DNA from 3 places in the Glutamicibacter sp. St.4D3 genome. Region 1 is predicted to be linked to each of the others. Evidence: riboswitches for the same ligand, from Rfam matches in the RefSeq annotation. Region 1 holds a riboswitch; each other region holds the start of a gene.
The links. A riboswitch is a leader RNA that binds a small molecule or an ion and turns the genes downstream of it on or off. The one in region 1 is predicted to bind S-adenosylmethionine.

Region 1 (3,265 bases):
GACCTACAACCAGCAGGCGGCGAACCGCGAGCTGGAACTGTACTTCAGCCTCCTCGCGGGAAACTCGGTCTTTGGCCAGTGGCTGCGCGGCAAGCCCTCGGGGGTACGGCGCTACGCGCTGATCCTAGCCAGCGAGGCCGGAATCACCGACGCCGCGGCAGGCGCGCGGATCCCCGAATGGTTCTTCACGGAGATAGTTCGGCCTTTCCAGGTGCTCATTGAGCTGGCCCAGGGCGAAGGCATCAAGCTCACCCCCGCCAGCTGGATGAACCCGAAGGCCGTGGCGGAACTGGTGGAGCGCCTGCAGTGGGAGGGCATTGACTACGAATCCTCCTCGCGCAAGCGTGAACACACGATGCCCACGGTGGCCCAATTGCGTGAGGTGGCGCGCATGGCCGGACTGGTGCGGGTCTACCGCGGGCGTGTGCTCGCCACGAAAAAGGGCAGTGAACTGGCCGGGGATGAACCGCGCCTCGCCCGTTATCTGCTCAACGCCATCAACACGGCGGAAAAGGACGAGGGCCTGCGCGATGGCACCATCGCCTACTGGTTGTGCCGGGCCGCCGGGATCGAGGCGCTGAGCGACGCGGCGTCCGACTACATTACCGAGGTCATGAACTTGCTGGGTTACCGGATGGGGCCGCTGGGTCAGCCGCTGGGGCGCCATGCGGTCGTGCACCGCAGCACTCTAGCCCTCCTGTTTGAGGAGCTCGCCCGGTGGCACCGACGGGACTCCGGCGGCTACTTCTCAAAGCCTGCCCAGGAACACGTGGACGAATTCGCGCGGATGGTGCTGCAGGCTCCCGTGTCCTGAGCCGGGCCGCACCGGTGTGCGGGGCGAACCGGTCCACCGCCTGCCAGCGCTGTTGGCCTGCGGGCCCCAAGAGGCCATGCATTATGGCTTTGGTGTGCCCACAATCTGCAATCCGCCTCACCCGTCGATTCACATGTCGTCACAACAGCGGAAGATGACGGGATGTGACGCCCGAAATGTCGCCATAAGACTGATCATTGCAGCTTGTGACCAGCCCTTTGAGCCGTTCTCCATCCCTGCGCCAGACTGGTGGACAACGAAGGCGATGACCTTCAAACCATCCAGAGCGGCCGAGAGATCTGGCTCTACGACGTCGCGGCAACCACCCCCTGGGGCACGGTGCTACTGCCAGAAACGATGGAGAATTTCCTGGCTGACCCCTCCTCAGTGAGGCTGCGCGGCCGGGACGCTTCGTCGCGGTAAAGACGAGGAGTACACATGATCAGCCTGCGCAACGTATCGACAAGCTTCGGCACCGGCAACGACGCTTTCACGGCCGTGGACAACGTGTCCCTGGACATTCCCCGGGGCTCGATCCAAGGAATTATCGGTTTCTCGGGAGCGGGAAAATCGACCCTGATCCGCAACATCAATCTCCTGCAGCGCCCGGACAGTGGTTCGGTCCAGGTTGGCGGCGTGGACTTGACAGAACTTTCAGAGGAAGAGCTGCGGCGCGAACGCCATCAAATCGGCATGATCTTCCAGCACTTCAACCTGCTCAATAACCGCACTGCCGCCCAAAATGTGGAGCTCTCGCTCAAGTTTGCCGGGGTTCCCGCCCGCCAACGGAGAGCGAAGGCCCAGGAGGCGTTGGCCATTGTGGACCTGGCCGACAAGATCCATTCCTATCCGGCCCAGCTCTCCGGCGGCCAAAAGCAGCGCGTGGCCATCGCCCGCGCCCTGGCCACGGAGCCCAAGGTGCTTTTGTGCGACGAACCCACAAGCGCCGTTGACCCGCGCACCACCGCCTCGGTGCTCCAATACCTGCTGGACATTAACGCCAACCTGGGAATTACCACCGTGATCGTCACCCACGAAATGAACGTGGTCAAGGCCATCGCCGACAACGTGGCGGTAATGGAGGACGGGCGGCTGGTTGAACAGTTTGACCTGGCCGAGTTGAAGCAACCGGGTTTCAGCCCGCATACCGCGATCGGACGCTACCTGATCAGTGACGAGATCGTCCTGCAGCGCCCCACCGGCCAGGAAGAACACCGCACCCCGCAGCTGTCGGCTGCCGCATCCTAGGAGACGTCTTGAGCACAATCTATCTTCCGCTTGCGGCCGCTGCGAGCAGCAACGGCGCAGTGGCCACGTTCAGCATTGACCGCCTGCTGGAACTGGGACCCGAGATCGGAGTTGCGATCGGCCAGACCCTGGCGATGCTGCTGGTCTCCATTCCCCTGGCGATCCTGATCGGTACCCCCTTGGGAATCTGGCTCTATTCCATGTCACCGCAGGGCCTGCGGCCCCGACCGCGGCTGCACCGCATTGTCGATGGTGCAGTGAACACCATCCGCTCCTTCCCGTTCCTGATCCTGCTGATCGCGATCATCCCGGTCACCCGGTTCATCGTCGGAACAACGGTGGGTACCGCCGCGGTGATTGTCCCGCTGACCATCAACGCGATTCCCTATTTTGCCCGCTTCGTGGAACAGAACATCACCCAGCTGGGGTCGGGCGTCGTTGAAGCCGCCAATGCCATGGGCGCCACCCGCGGGCAGATCATCCGCGACGTCCTGCTGGTGGAGGCCCGACCGGCGCTGTTTGGCTCGATCACCATCATGACCGTCTCCTTCATCTCCTACTCGGCCATGGCAGGACTGGTTGGCGGCGGAGGGATCGGCGACTTCGCCATCCGCTACGGCTACTACCGCTACGAGACCGGTGTCATGCTCCTGGCCATCGTGCTGATGATCGCGCTGGTGCACCTGGTGCAGGTCTCCGGCACTGCGCTGGCCCGGCGCTACGACAAACGATAGCCAGCACCCGTTACTTCACCTTCACTACTTCAAAGGAACACCATGTCACTGACTCGTCGCAGGATCATCACCTCAGCAGCCGCCTTGGCCGTCACCGGTCTGCTGGCTTCATGCGGTTTGACCGGCAATGTCAATGCCGGGAACGACAAGACCATCAAGCTGATCGTCACCGAATCGGCGCCCACCCAGGAGCCCACGAAGATCGCCGAGCGCATCCTGGAGGAACAGGGATGGGATGTGCAGGCGACCTACGTCACCGACATTGTCCAGCCCAACCACGTGGTGGCGAACGGTGAATATGACGCGAATTTCTTCCAGCACGCAGCCTACCTGGAGCAGTTCACGGCGGATCAGAACATCGAGGTGGACCCGGCCTTCTACATGTACGGTTCACCGGCCGGGCTGTACTCGACCAAGCACAAGTCGGCGGAGGAACTGCCCGATGGGGCCAAGATCGCCATCCCGGTGG
Region 2 (3,265 bases), 1.6 Mb from region 1:
CCCCGTACAGCAGGTTCAGCCCCGGGTCCCGGTCCAGGCGGAACTCATCCGGGTCCCCGAACACGCTCTCATCGCGGTTGGCCGAAGCCCACACCACGGTCACCCGCTCACCGGCCGGGATCAGCCGCCCGTTGACTTCCACATCCCGGGTGGTCACCCGGCGGTTGGCAATCAGCGGGGCGTGCGCCCGCAGGATCTCGTCGTTGGCCGCCCCGATCAGCGAGGGATCCTCGCGCAGACGGGTCTGGATTTCCGGGTGGGTGGCCAGGAAATTGGCCAGGATCCCGACACTGGCGGCAATGGTGCCCAGCTCACCGACCGTCCAGTTGCGCAACAGGCTGACCAGCTCCTCGTCGTTCAGCGCCCGGCCGTACACCTGTTCATGCAGCAGTTGGGTCGTCAGGTCCTTCGGCGCGCGGTGGCCGGCCTCGCGCCGCTGCTGGAGCAGCTGGCGAATGTATCCGTCAAACTCCACGGCGATGGCCTTCATCGCCGGTCGGTCCTGGGCCAAGGTGGCCGTGCGGTTCTTCGCGGTCCAGGCGCGCAGCGGTTCCTCCAGCTCCCGCGGCCACCCCAGGAACGCGCTCTGGGCGCGCAGTGCATAGACCTCGGCCAGCTGCTCAATCACGTCGACCGGTTCGTGCAGCGGCAGCTCCCGGAGCAGGCTGAGCGCCACTTCCCGGCACACCGGCTCGAAGCGGCGCATCAGCTCCGGGGTGAAGTAGCGGTCATTGACCGCCCGGTAGACGGTGTGCTCCGGTGGATCCATGCCATTGGGCACGGTCAGCCGCTGGGAGACGGCGTTGCTGAACTTTTCCGGATCACGTAGCACCCGCAGCGCATCTTCGTGCCCCAGCACCGAGTAGCCGAGGAACTCGCTGTGGGCGACGGGGCACTGGGCCCGGAGGCGGTCGTAGGCGGCAATCTGGTCCTCTAGCACCTCCGGGGCCCGTGGGTCCCAGTCCGGCGCGGCTGATGCTGACATGCTGCTTTCCTCCAATGCTCGCCTGGCCTCAGGCTACGCGCTGGCAGGCGGACCGGACAAGGCCCTGGCTAGCGTCCGGACACGAGGACGTTGACGCTCACCGGTACCGGGTTCTTGAAAACGTCCAGCACCGGGCAGTGCTCATCGACCACCCGCTGCAGCTCAAGATAGCGTTCGGTGGATTCCGGGCCGGTGAGCTGCACATCCAGCTGAACACCGGTAAAACCGGGGCGCACCGACGGGGCGGCGCCGAACAGGCCGTGCACATCCAGATCTCCGTTCGCGGTGACCTTGATGTCATCCACCTGGATCCCCAGCTGCTGGGCGTAGAGGCGGTAGACCACGATCTGGCAGGAGGCCAGCGCGGCCAGCGCGTACTCGACCGGGCTGGCGGCCGCGTCGTCCCCGGCCAGCGGCGCCGGCTCGTCGACCTGGAAGGTGTGCCGTCCGGCCTTGATGTCGCTGGCGACCGCACCGGTACCGCTGCCGGTGACGGTGAAGGACAAGCTGCCGTTGGCGGGGTCGGCCGACAGCCGTTCGTTCCATGCCTGCGCGGCGGCATCCAGTCGCTGGGCGCGGTCCTCGGCGAGGGTCAGGGTGCTGGTCATGGGAAATCTTCCCCTTTCTGGCGCAAGGGGGCGCCATCGCTTACGCTGCTGGCCTTCAACAGCGTCGAATCATCACCTGGGGCACCCCGCACAATGGCGCAAATAGGGTTGCCGTCCGACCAGCCAGGGCTTGTACGGTCGGAACTCGTGATTCAGTGTTTCTGTTCTATCCCGCATCGGGCGGGGTGGACAACGAGCCGCGTCATGTTTCGTCATCGAGTCATGTGCGGAGGTAGGTCACGTTCGGGCCGGGCGATGGGGGAGCACGGCGGTGGACCAATGAGGTGTTGCGTCCAGCAGCACCCCGGCCCTCATGGCAAGCGGCACCACGCTGCGCACCCTTTGTCTGCGGCTGCGGTTAACCGGCGTCGGCGGCGTCGGAGTTGTCGTTCAAACGGTGCAGCAGATCGGCGAAACGTTGCACGTCCTCGGTGGACCAGTCCTCCAGCTTGTCCCGCAGGCGCTGGCGCTGCGCCTGACCGCTGGCGTACCAGGCGTCGCGCGCCCGCTCGGTGATGGACACCAGCTGGGCCCGGCCATCCTTGGGATCCGCGGTCCGGGTGATCAGTCCCTGGGTCTCCAACTGCTTGACCAGCCGGGAAATCGTGGCCTTGTCCAGCTGCAGCGATTCGGCAAGGAACCCCTGCTGCTGGGAATCGTGATGCACCAGGATAGCCAGGATCCGGTAACCAGGGGCCTGCAGCTGCGGGTGGATCGCCTTGGCGCGCTGAACCAGGGTCTGGCGGGCGCGCAACAAGGTCGTGGTGAACTCTCTTTCCACCGTGGTGAAAAGTTCTTCGTCATGCATGGAACCATTCTAGGCGGGCGCACACCCCGGCCATGATCTGCCCCGACCTGTTCGGGCTTCCCACGCCGGAACAGGAAACGCTGGCCCAGGGATACGCCCAGCGGGACGTGACCGAGCTACTACGTGAGCGTCCGCAGAAGGTGACAAGATGAGAAAGACTAATTTTAGAACCGAAGGAGAAGCAGTGAGCTACACGGTGGGTCCAGTCGACATGATTCCGGTCGGCGAGGCGCTGAAGGTCGAATCCGATGACAGCGGAGCCAAGGAGGACATCGCCATCTTTCATGCGGAGGACGGCAACTTCTACGCCCTGCAGGATGAGTGCACCCACGAAGTCGCCTCCCTGTCCGAAGGATGGATTGAAGACTGCGAAGTCGAATGCCCGCTGCACGCTTCCCGGTTTAACCTCAAGACCGGCAAGGTCCTGTGCCTGCCAGCCTATGTTGATGCGCGCACCTACAAGGTGGAGGTCATCGACGGGATGCTGGAGCTGCACTTCTAAATGGGTTCAGTGCATATCGTCGGGGCCGGGGTCGCCGGTTTCTCCCTGGCCCACACGCTGATCCAGGCGGGCTATGCCGGAAACATCACGCTCAGCGATCCGGAGGGGCTGCCCTACGATCGCCCGCCCCTGAGCAAGACGCTGGAACGGGTCAACCTCGCACCCCCGGCATGGTTTATTGAGCACTCGGTGCAGCTGCAGCCGCAGCGCATTGACCAGGTCCAGGCACCGGAATCCGAACAGGACTGGCTGGTGCTCGCCACCGGAACCACGCCAAGGAGACTGCAGGTGCCCGGGGCCGAACATGCCCGGGTGATCCATACGGCCAAGGACGCCGAGGACCTGTCACAGAAGCTGTCCTT
Region 3 (3,265 bases), 690 kb from region 1:
CCCCGCCAGGACGCTGGTTCAACAACCGCCCCCTGCCCCGCCCGGGCGAAGACTTGGAGGATCAGGGGCTGGGGTTTGACGTGCAGACCCTGCTCGACCGGCGCCAGATGCTCACCGCCATGGGGCTGGGCACCCTGGCCTTCACCCTGTCCGCCTGCGCCCCCACCGCCGGAACCGGTTCACGGGGCGCGGCTGAAATCCCCGAGGAGACGGCCGGCCCCTACCCCGCGGACGGGTCCAACGGTCCGGACGTGCTGGAGCGTTCCGGGATCGTGCGCAGCGATATCCGTTCCAGCTTCGACGGCGCCACGGGCACCGCTCAGGGCATCGAGATGCAGCTGCAGCTGCGCATCCTGGACAGCGCGAAGGACAACGCCCCGATGATCGGGGTGGCCGTCTACGTCTGGCAGTGCGACCGCCAGGGCCGCTACTCGATGTACTCCACCGGGGTGCAGGAGGAAAACTACCTGCGTGGCGTGCAGCTCAGCGACCAGGACGGGATGGTGCGCTTCACCAGCATCTTCCCGGCCTGCTATGCCGGGCGCTGGCCGCACATCCACTTTGAAATCTACCCGGACGAGCATTCGGTCACCGATGCGGCCAACGCGATCGCCACCTCCCAGGTGGCCCTGCCCCAAGAGGCGTGCGAGCAGGTGTACGCCACCGTGGGCTATGAGCCCTCGGTCAAGAACCTGGCCGCGGTGAGCCTGCGCAGCGACAACGTCTTCGGCGACGACGCCGGCGCCAGCCAGCTGGCCGCCGTCACCGGCAGCAACACCGAGGGCTACCGGGTGAGCCTGGAGGTCCCGGTCGATACCCGCACCACACCGGGTACCGGGCAGGAGCCGGGCGCCGGTGAGCGCCCCGGCGCCCGGCCGCCGACCCGGCCTGCGGCGAGCGCTGCCCCGTAAACACCCCCTGTTGCCGCGGCGGCTGCTGCACTAGACTGCAGCCCATGGACAGCGAAGTCACCGCGCGCAAGCAGCGTTTGCGCCGCTACCTGGATCATGCCCGGCAGGCGGCGCTGTGGAAGGCCGAGAATCTGGACGAAGCCCAGCTGCGTCGGCCCATGGTGCCCAGCGGCACCAACGTCCTGGGGGTCATCAACCACCTGGCGGTCATGGAATTCGGCTACTTCAGCTATTGTCTCAAACGCCCGGTGGACAGTCCCCGGGCCGTGCAGGCCTTCACCTCCGAAGACCCGATGGCGGACTTCGTGGTGGAGGCGGACACCGGCGCCGCCGACGTGCTGCAGTTCTACCGCCAGGCGATCGACGCGGCCAACACCGCCTTCGAGGAACTGGAGCTGGACGCCCCGGCCTCGGTGCCCTGGTGGGGTGAGGACAGTGAAACCACCCTGGAGCACCTGATGCTGCACATGGTGGGGGAAACCTCCCGCCACGCCGGGCACCTGGATCTGGTGCGCGAACTGATTGACGGGCAGACGGGCCTGTCCGCGCAGAACGGGAACCTGCCGGAGTTCAGTGACGAGCAGTGGAAGGAACATTACGCACGGCTGAAGAAGATCGCCGACTCCGTGTAGCATCGAAGCGTAGCTTCACGAGATGCGGCGCCAAGCTCCGACTGGCCGCACACCAACCCCAGGTTCATGGGTGGTTCGGATGAGGAAGCGGTCCGCGGCACCAGCTTGTGCCCGGGCAAGAGCTAGCCTGAAAGGCCGGTGCCTGCGATGCCCGCCGTTCCCGTCCTGCCGCTGATCGACCTGCACAGCGGAGAAGTGCAATTTACCCTCCATGGCGCCTGGCAGGTGCTGCACACCAGTGAGCCGCAACGGCTGCTGCGGCTGCTCACCCGCGCGGCCGGCCCGGCCCGGTTCGATCCGGCCCACCGGCGGCTGCTGGTGTTCCTGCCCCGGCGCGGCACCAGCGGCGGGCGTCCGGTGGCTTTTAGCCTTGCCAAATTCCCCGCCCACCCCTCGGTCACTACACTGGATGCCGATGACGGACGCGCCGCGGAGCACCGCGGGGTCCGTCCCCTGCCACAGCTGCTGTAGGCAGGAGGCCTGACTGAGGAGATTCACTGCCGTGATGACCGTCAATCCCCCTTCTTCCCCCACCCCGGCGCAGGTTCGGCGCTGGCGCAAATACCTGGCCGATGAGATCGCCGAGGGTGCGATCTACCGCGAACTGGCTTCGCGGCGCACCGGGCAGGAACGCCAGGTGCTGCTCGGACTGGCCGAAGCCGAGGCCCGCCATGAGGCGCACTGGCGCGAACTGCTCGGCGACCAGGCCCGACCCAGCCGCCCCTCGCTGCGCCGCACCGTGCTGCGTTTCCTGGCCCGGCACTTCGGGTCGGTGTTCGTGCTGGCCCTGGCCCAGCGCGCGGAGGGAGATTCCCCCTACGCCAAGGACGCGGACGCCCCGGCCCACATGGCCGCCGACGAACTGGTGCACGAGGAAGTGGTGCGCGCCCTGGCCACCGCCGGGCGCACCCGGCTGGCCGGCAACTTCCGGGCAGCGGTGTTCGGCGCCAATGACGGGCTGGTCTCCAACTTCGCGTTGGTGCTGGGCATCGGTGCCACCGGGGTGGCTTCCTCCTTCGTCCTCTTCGCCGGCATCGCCGGCCTGCTGGCCGGCGCGCTGTCCATGGCGGCGGGCGAATATGTCTCGGTGCGTTCCCAGCGTGAACTGCTCACCGCTTCCCGGCCCACCCAGGTGACGCTCTCCGCGGCGCAGGACCTGGACCTGGACGCGAACGAACTGGTGCTGATCTACAAGGCGCGCGGCATGAGCGATGAGGACGCCGAGCACCGGGCCGCCGAACGCATGGGGCTGTTCACCTGCGACTGCAACCCCTCATTCTCACTGCAGCCGGAGCTGCGCGGTGAGGAGCTGGCCCGCGAGCACGAGGAACTGGGTTCGGCCCCGGGGGCGGCGGCTTCCTCGTTCCTGTTCTTCGCCTCCGGCGCGGTCGTGCCGATCCTCCCGTTCATCTTCGGGATGTCCGGGCTGCCCTCCATCATCCTGGCCGCCGTCCTGGTGGGAGCGGCCCTGATGTTTACCGGCGGCGTGGTGGGTCTGCTTTCCGGGGCCTCGCCCCTGAAGCGCGGGTTGCGCCAGCTGGCCATCGGCTGGGGCGCCGCCGCGGTGACCTACTGCCTGGGTCTGCTGTTCGGCGCCCCCGTCGCCTAGCCCATTCGGCCGGGTTGCGCCCGCCGGCCGGTGCGCACGCGGGCGGGGATCCGGCGGCGCGGAGGTGTTGTGCACATTCGATGACCCCAACTTTCCCTGCCAGCTCCGAACGT

Region 2: linked by a shared signal. The riboswitch ahead of AC6I21_RS13230 (OsmC family protein) and the one ahead of AC6I21_RS05705 (methionine ABC transporter ATP-binding protein) in region 1 are both predicted to bind S-adenosylmethionine.
Region 3: linked by a shared signal. The riboswitch ahead of AC6I21_RS02605 (hypothetical protein) and the one ahead of AC6I21_RS05705 (methionine ABC transporter ATP-binding protein) in region 1 are both predicted to bind S-adenosylmethionine.

Annotation. Positions count from the first base shown of each region.
Region 1 is NZ_AP039380.1:1,237,726-1,240,990, forward strand. Features, by position in the region: gene AC6I21_RS05700 (plasmid pRiA4b ORF-3 family protein) at 1-814, shown strand, start outside; SAM riboswitch class I at 1,089-1,178, shown strand; gene AC6I21_RS05705 (methionine ABC transporter ATP-binding protein) at 1,253-2,062, shown strand; gene AC6I21_RS05710 (methionine ABC transporter permease) at 2,071-2,796, shown strand; gene AC6I21_RS05715 (MetQ/NlpA family ABC transporter substrate-binding protein) at 2,839-3,265, shown strand, end outside.
Region 2 is NZ_AP039380.1:2,866,462-2,869,726, reverse strand. Features, by position in the region: gene AC6I21_RS13235 (cytochrome P450) at 1-985, opposite strand, end outside; gene AC6I21_RS13230 (OsmC family protein) at 1,054-1,593, opposite strand; SAM riboswitch class IV at 1,625-1,746, opposite strand; gene AC6I21_RS13225 (MarR family winged helix-turn-helix transcriptional regulator) at 1,952-2,401, opposite strand; gene AC6I21_RS13220 (bifunctional 3-phenylpropionate/cinnamic acid dioxygenase ferredoxin subunit) at 2,586-2,903, shown strand; gene AC6I21_RS13215 (NAD(P)/FAD-dependent oxidoreductase) at 2,904-3,265, shown strand, end outside.
Region 3 is NZ_AP039380.1:549,124-552,388, reverse strand. Features, by position in the region: gene AC6I21_RS02615 (intradiol ring-cleavage dioxygenase) at 1-911, shown strand, start outside; gene AC6I21_RS02610 (DinB family protein) at 956-1,543, shown strand; SAM riboswitch class IV at 1,557-1,671, shown strand; gene AC6I21_RS02605 (hypothetical protein) at 1,691-2,014, shown strand; gene AC6I21_RS02600 (VIT1/CCC1 transporter family protein) at 2,049-3,152, shown strand.